Allosaccharopolyspora coralli: one gene and its partner. The protein of the gene in region 2 interacts with the protein of the main gene of each other region in a pairwise test. Links are inferred from orthologs where the notes say so. Each region holds a gene or a part of one and is shown on either strand. Other genes may lie near its edges. The genes, in order: GIY23_RS02180 and GIY23_RS01190.

Region 1 (3,314 bases), 210 kb from region 2 along the record:
AGAGCATCGTCATGACCCCGCCGCCGGACACCGGGCACAACCTGATCGCCAGCCGAGTGACCAAGGCACTGGTGCGAGCGATTCCCGACGACTGGGAGATTTTCCAGACCCAGGGCGTGTCCGTGCCGCTGCGGAGCAGCGTGTTCATTCCCGACTTGGTGGTGATCCCACGGGAGCGGGTGCCGGGCGGCGATCCTGCCGAGCCGACGCCGATCGAGCACGCACTCCTGGCCGTCGAGATCACCTCGCGCAGCAACGCCGACACGGACCGGAAGACCAAGCTGTGGTCCTACGCGCACGGAGGCGTGCCGCTGTACCTGCTCGTCGATCGGTTCGCCGAGAACGGGCCGGAGGTCATGCTCTACTCGAACCCGGAGAACGGCATCTACCAGGACACTCACCGCGCGCCGTTCGGCAAACCGGTGACACTACCGGCGCCCTGTGAGCTGACGATCGACTCCGGCGAGTTCTGAGTGCTCACATCTCGTCGTCGAACGGGTCGATCGTGAGTGTAGGGGCCGCAGTTGTCATAGAGCCGCGGCGCTCGCCGTTGGCGAGGTCGATGCGCCGCGTCGGCGGTGATGCGGTGCTGGTCGGTGGACGTGTCAGGACGGCCGTGTCGAGTTGCTCCCGACGTCGGCGTGAATCCAGGTCGGGGTCGCGCGGTCGGCTACGCCGGACACGCTGTCCGGCTACGCTGATGAGCAGGCTCGACCCTGACTGTCAGAGGTGATCGCTACCGTGGGAGCAGGCAACGGCACAGGAAGTGATCGCGCTATGGCTGCTGAAGTCCTTCTGCCGTCCGCTTGGGAGAACCTGGTTCGGACGTGGCAGGAGCTGGACGTCCCGGAGGGCTGGCGCGCGGAGATCATCGAGGAGCGCATCGTCATGACCCCGCCGCCGGACACCGGGCACAACCTGATCGCAGACCGAGTACACAAGACGCTCGTGCGTGCGGTCCCGGACGAGTGGGCGATCCTGCAGACCCAAGGCGTCGCGGTCCCGTTGCGCAGCAGCCTGCTCATCCCCGATCTCGTGGTGATTCCGAGGAAACGGCTTGCTGCCTGCGAAGAGCCCGGGCCGACGCCGATCGAGCACGCACTACTCGCAGTGGAAATCACGTCGAACAGCACCACGAACACCGACCGGAAGACCAAGCTCTGGTCCTACGCGCACGGAGGCGTGCCGCTGTACCTGCTTCTCGACCGTTTCGCGGAAGGCGGCCCGGAGACGCTGCTGTATTCGAATCCGTCCGGCGGGATCTGTCAGGACACTCACCGCGCGCCGTTCGGCGAGCTGGTGACGCTCCCGGCGCCCTTTGAGCTGACCATCGACTCCGGCGAGTTCTGAGTGCTCACATCTCGTCGTCGAACGGGTCGGATTCCTCGCGCGGGTCCCACGACAGGCCAGGAACGCCCCACCCGTTGCGTTTGACGGCCTTCTTCCCCGCTCGGGCGTGCCTGCCGACGAGCCGCTCGAGGTAGAGATGCCCGTCGAGGTGGTCGGTCTCGTGTTGCAGGCACCGCGCGAAGAATCCGGTTCCTTCCACGTCCACAGGAGAACCGTCCACAGCAGACCCTTTGACCCGCGCGTGTTCCGCGCGCCCGGTGGGGAAGTTCTCCCCGGGGACCGACAGGCAGCCTTCCCAGTCGTCGTCGGGATCCGGCATCATCCCGTCCGGGCGCTCCGAGGTTTCCAACTCGGGGTTGACGACGACGCCGCGATGCTGCGCGCCGGTGTCGTCCGGGCAGTCGTAGACGAACACCCGCAGGTCCACGCCGATCTGGTTGGCCGCGAGTCCGACGCCGTTCGCGACGGCCATCGTCTCGAACATGTCGTCGACGAGTGTCCGCAGCTCGGCATCGAAGGCTTCGACCCGCCTGGTCGGGTGGTGCAGAACGGGGTCGCCGACGATGCGGATCGGGTGCACAGCCATGGGTCGGACCCTATCGGTCCGCACGGCGTGCGCGGGATCCGTGTCCGCCCGTGCGATCGAGCGCGCCACGCGGGGTCTCGGAACGCAGAGCCCGTGGGCGGGTTCATGATGTAATGAACGCCGGAATCACACGGCTGTGATTCCGGCGGACCCGGGGTGACCCGATCGCGAGGCGAGGAGCTGCATGGACGCCGCCCAGATGTTGACCGCGCAGGAGATCGCGCGCCAGTGCGAGCAGTTGGCGCGCACCGAGGGCCAGCGCAAGTCCGTGGCGACGCCGGTGCGGCACCTGCGGCCCGCCGATCCCGTCACCGAGCCGATCCCGCGGGTGGTCGAGCCGATCGCGACGTCCTCGCCGGAGCTGGCCGCCGAGATCCCGTCGGCGGACGGGGCGCTCGATGAGCGCGAGCGCGGGATCCTCGCGTTCGAACGTCAGTGGTGGAAGCGCAGCGGGGCCAAGGAACGGGCGATTCGCGAACTGTTCGACATGTCCTCGTCGCGCTACTACCAGCTGCTCAACGCGATCCTGGACCGGCCCGAGGCATTCAGGGCCGACCCGATGCTGGTCAAACGTCTCCGCAAGGTGCGCGCGAGCAGGCAGCGCGCGCGGGCCGCCCGACGACTGGGAATCGAGTTGCACTGATGAGCACTCCTGGACCGTCCGGCCGGACCGTGGCCGGCTTCGCCCTCGTCGGTGTGGGCGTGCTGGCCGCCGTGGTCGGCTTCACGACCCTCGGTTCCGGCGAACGGGACAGTGTGGCACAACCGCCGGAGTCCTCGGTGGTGACGCCGCCACCCGAGGAGACGCAGACCTCGGAACTGCAGCTGCCGGGCGAGGAGGAGACGGCGCCTCCCACGCAGGACAGCCCGCCCCCGCGGCCTCCGTCGCCCGCGGACCCCCCACCGGCCGAGCCGCCGCAGCCGCCGCGCCCGCCGGAGCAGGGCGGCGAGCAGAGCGCCGAGGGCACCGTCGTTCGCGTCTACAACAACAGCACGATCTCGGGGCTCGCCGAGCGGGCCGCCGCGGATTTCCGTGGCGTCGGCTCGGTGGTCGCCGAGACCGGAAACTACGCACAGGGCACGATCTACACCACGACGATCTACTACCGTCCCGGCACTCCGGAGGAGGAGCAGGCGCGGTTCCTCGCCGAGCAGTTCGACGCTCGCGCCGAGCCCCGCTTCCCAGGCCTGGCCGAGTCCAGTGACGGGGTCATCGCGATCGTCACGAACGACTACCAAGGTCCGAAGGACGGCAAGTAGTCGTTCGGGTGAGCGACGGTCAGTTCCCACGTTGGGTCGCGTAGCTCTCCAACGACGCCAGTTGCTCGGGATCGAGCGAGGGCCGAACCGATTCTCGCGCGGAGGCGAAGTGTCGCGC
Region 2 (3,313 bases):
CAGCAGCGTCGGCCGGTCCCGCTCGATCGTGCTCGACGCTCCCTGGACCACCGACGGCTCGAACCCTTCGACGTCGATCTTCATGAAGTCGACTCGCTCGATCCCGCGATCCGCGCACACCTTGTCGACGGTGGTGACGGGAACGGCGATGGTCCGTGTCCAGCAGAATTTCCCGGACTTCACGGACTTCCCGTGCTGTGTCGTCACCCCGTCGGCGAGGTGCGCGTGCCCGTGAATCGGCAATCCGAACTTGACCGGGAGAAGGATGTCGAAGGTCCCCTGCTCACGCCCCACACCGGCGCGATCGACGGTCATGTGCTGTGCGCCTGCGACGTTTTTCCCGGCACGCAGCAGGAAATGCGACTTGAACTGTGGCTCGAAGCTGTGCACGACTCCGGTCGGGCCCACGAGATCGGCCAGCGAGTAGCTGTACATGCCGTACGCGGCACCGATGTCGAAACACACGTCACCGGGGCGCACGAACCGGCGCAGACCGAGAACCTCCGGTTCGACCAGTCGCACCGACGCTGCTGTGCGCAATGCCGATGCCACCGCCGACAGTCGACGTCGCGTGCGGCCGAACCCGCTCGGCACGTTGTTCCAGACTGACACGATCCCGGATCCCCCTCTGAGTGCCTGTCTTCGGTCGAGGCGACCCCAACGCCGCGAGGTGCGCTAGAACGCGGGTAAGCGACCGCCGACCACAGACAGCTTCTGACGCCGTCTCGAGCTGATCGTAGTGCCCCCTGCCGACGCGTCGGCGGACTCCCGTTCGAACGAAACAGCGCCCGAGGTTCCCGTCGCCGGAAACCTCGGGCGCCGCTGTCGTCGTATCTTGTCAGCGGCGGCGCCGAGCAGTCATCACGCACGCAGCACGACCACCCGCGGGTTCTCAGCGCCCTCCTCGCGAGGACAGCGATTTCGCCGCGTAGGCCGCTACTCAAGAAATCGATCCCGCAGCGAGGAGGGCGCTGAGGTTCCGCCACCCAACCGACCACGCAAGACCGTCTGAACGGCGCGCTCAGTTCGCGAGGGTCTCGGCGATCTCGTAGGTGTTGAGTGCGGCCCCCTTGCGCAGGTTGTCCCCGCACACGAAGAACTCGAGCGTGTTCGGGAAGTCGAGCGCCTGACGCACCCGCCCCACGTAGGTCGGGTCGCCGCCGACGACCGCGGCGGGCGTCGGGAAGACCTCGTTGTCCGGGTCGTCCTGCAACACGATCGAGTCCTGCGAGCGGAACACCTTGTGCGCCTGCTCCACGGTGACCTCGCGCTCGAAGGTCGCGTGCACCGCCAGCGAGTGCGTCGTCAGCACCGGCACCCGCACGCAGGTGGCCGAGACCTTGAGGTCGTCGATGCCGAGGATCTTGCGAGACTCGTTGCGGACCTTGAGCTCCTCCGAGGTCCAGCCGTCGTCCTTGCGCGAGCCCGCCCATGGCACCACGTTCATCGCCAGCGGAGCCTTGAACGGAGTCTCCTCGGACAGTCCGGCGGCAGCCAGCGCCTCGGCGACGTCGCCAGCGCGGGCACCGACGTTCTTGCCCGCGACGGCCGCGATCTCGGCGTAGAGCCGGTCGACGCCTTCCTGGCCCGCGCCGGAAGCGGCCTGGTACGACGAGACGACCAGCTCACGCAGGCCGAACTCGTGGTGCAGGGCACCGAGCGAGGCCATCATCGACAGCGTCGTGCAGTTCGGGTTCGCGACGATGCCCTTCGGGCGCTCGTGCACCTTGCTCGCGTTGACCTCGGGCACCACCAGCGGCACCTCGGGGTCGAGCCGGAACGCGCCCGAGTTGTCCACGGCGATCGCGCCGCGCTCGGCGGCGATCGGCGCCCACTTCGCCGAGATCTCGTCCGGAACGTCGAACAGGGCGATGTCCACCCCGTCGAACGCCTCGGGACTCAGCTCGACGACGGTCTTCTCCTCGCCGCGGACGGTCATCTTCTTGCCCGCCGACCGCGCGGAGGCGATCAGCCGGACCTCGCCCCACGGCACGGAGGGACGGTTGTCGATGATGTCGATCATCACGGTGCCGACGGCGCCGGTGGCGCCGACGATCGCGACGGTGGGTCCGGTGCTCATCAGATACCACTCCCGGCGTAGACCACGGCCTCCTCGTCGCTGCCGAGACCGAAGGCCTCGTGCAGCGCCTGCACGGCGGTGTCGAGCTGACCCTCGCGGATCAGCACCGAGATGCGGATCTCCGAGGTGTTGATGATCTCGATGTTCACTCCGGCATCGGAAAGCGCCTCGCAGAAGGTCGCCGTCACGCCCGGGTGCGAACGCATGCCCGCGCCCACCAGCGAGACCTTGCCCACGTGGTCGTCGTAGACCACTTCGTCGAACCCGACGCTGTCCTTGATCTTTTCCAGTGCGGCGACGGCCTCTGGCCCGTTGCTCTTCGCGGCGGTGAAGGTGACGTCGGTGCGGCCGGAGTTCGTACTGGAGACGTTCTGCAGCACCATGTCGATGTCGATCTCGGCAGCGGCGACGGCACGGAAGATCTGCCCGGCCACACCGGGGTTGTCCGGCACGCCGCGCACGGTGACCTTCGCTTCCGACCGGTCGTGCGCGACGCCGGTGATCATCGCTTGTTCCACGGAAAGATCCTCCACTGAGCCGGACACGATGGTTCCGGGCTTGGGCGAGTACGACGAGCGGACGTGCAGCGGGACGCCGTACCGGCGCGCGTACTCCACGGCGCGCAGGTGCAGCACCTTCGCGCCGGTCGCGGCCAGCTCGAGCATCTCCTCGTAGGTGACGCGGTCGAGGTGCTGGGCGTTGCTGACGATCCGGGGGTCGGCAGTGTAGACGCCGTCGACGTCGGTGTAGATCTCGCAGACGTCGGCCTGCATCGCCGCCGCCACCGCGACGGCGGTGGTGTCCGACCCGCCGCGGCCGAGCGTCGTGATGTCCTTGGTGTCCTGGGAGACGCCCTGGAATCCTGCGACGAGCACCACTTGTCCCTCGTCGAGCGCTTCCTGCACCCGACCGGGTGTGACGTCCATGATGCGGGCGTTCTGGTGAGCAGAGGTGGTGATCACTCCGGCCTGCGAGCCGGTGAACGAGCGGGCCTCCACGCCGAGAGCTTCGACCGCCATCGCCACGAGGGCGTTGGAGATCCGCTCACCGGCGGTCATCAGCATGTCGAGCTCGCGCTGCGGCGGCGCAGGATTCACCTGCTGCGCCAGGTCGAGCATCTCGTCGGTGGTGTCCCCCATGGCGGAGCACACGACGACGACGTCGTTGCCCGCCTTGCGGGTCTCGACGATGCGTTCGGCCACCCGTTTGATTCGATCAGCACTCTCGAGTGAG

What was found.
Region 1: the proteins of GIY23_RS01190 (region 2) and GIY23_RS02180 interact in binary tests that used the Escherichia coli proteins (3 or more experiments, as listed by UniProt). The link is inferred for Allosaccharopolyspora coralli from one-to-one orthologs.

Annotation. Positions count from the first base shown.
Region 1 is NZ_CP045929.1:456,213-459,526, forward strand. The notes cover bases 146-3,145. They hold GIY23_RS02180 (peptide deformylase), read right to left. Parts: upstream 1,937-3,145; coding sequence 1,355-1,936; downstream 146-1,354. Other genes in these bases: GIY23_RS02170 (Uma2 family endonuclease), read left to right, coding at 146-473; GIY23_RS02175 (Uma2 family endonuclease), read left to right, coding at 778-1,350; GIY23_RS23265 (DUF3263 domain-containing protein), read left to right, coding at 2,277-2,579; GIY23_RS02190 (LytR C-terminal domain-containing protein), read left to right, coding at 2,579-3,145. Also shown: more of GIY23_RS02170, read left to right, coding at 1-145; more of GIY23_RS02190, read left to right, coding at 3,146-3,196; GIY23_RS02195 (AAA family ATPase), read right to left, coding at 3,216-3,314. UniProt on the Escherichia coli protein: Removes the formyl group from the N-terminal Met of newly synthesized proteins. Requires at least a dipeptide for an efficient rate of reaction. N-terminal L-methionine is a prerequisite for activity but the enzyme has broad specificity at other positions.
Region 2 is NZ_CP045929.1:247,634-250,946, reverse strand. The notes cover bases 52-3,050. They hold GIY23_RS01190 (aspartate-semialdehyde dehydrogenase), read right to left. Parts: upstream 2,081-3,050; coding sequence 1,022-2,080; downstream 52-1,021. Other genes in these bases: GIY23_RS01185 (aspartate kinase), read right to left, coding at 2,080-3,050; GIY23_RS01195 (FkbM family methyltransferase), read right to left, coding at 52-612. Also shown: more of GIY23_RS01195, read right to left, coding at 1-51; more of GIY23_RS01185, read right to left, coding at 3,051-3,313.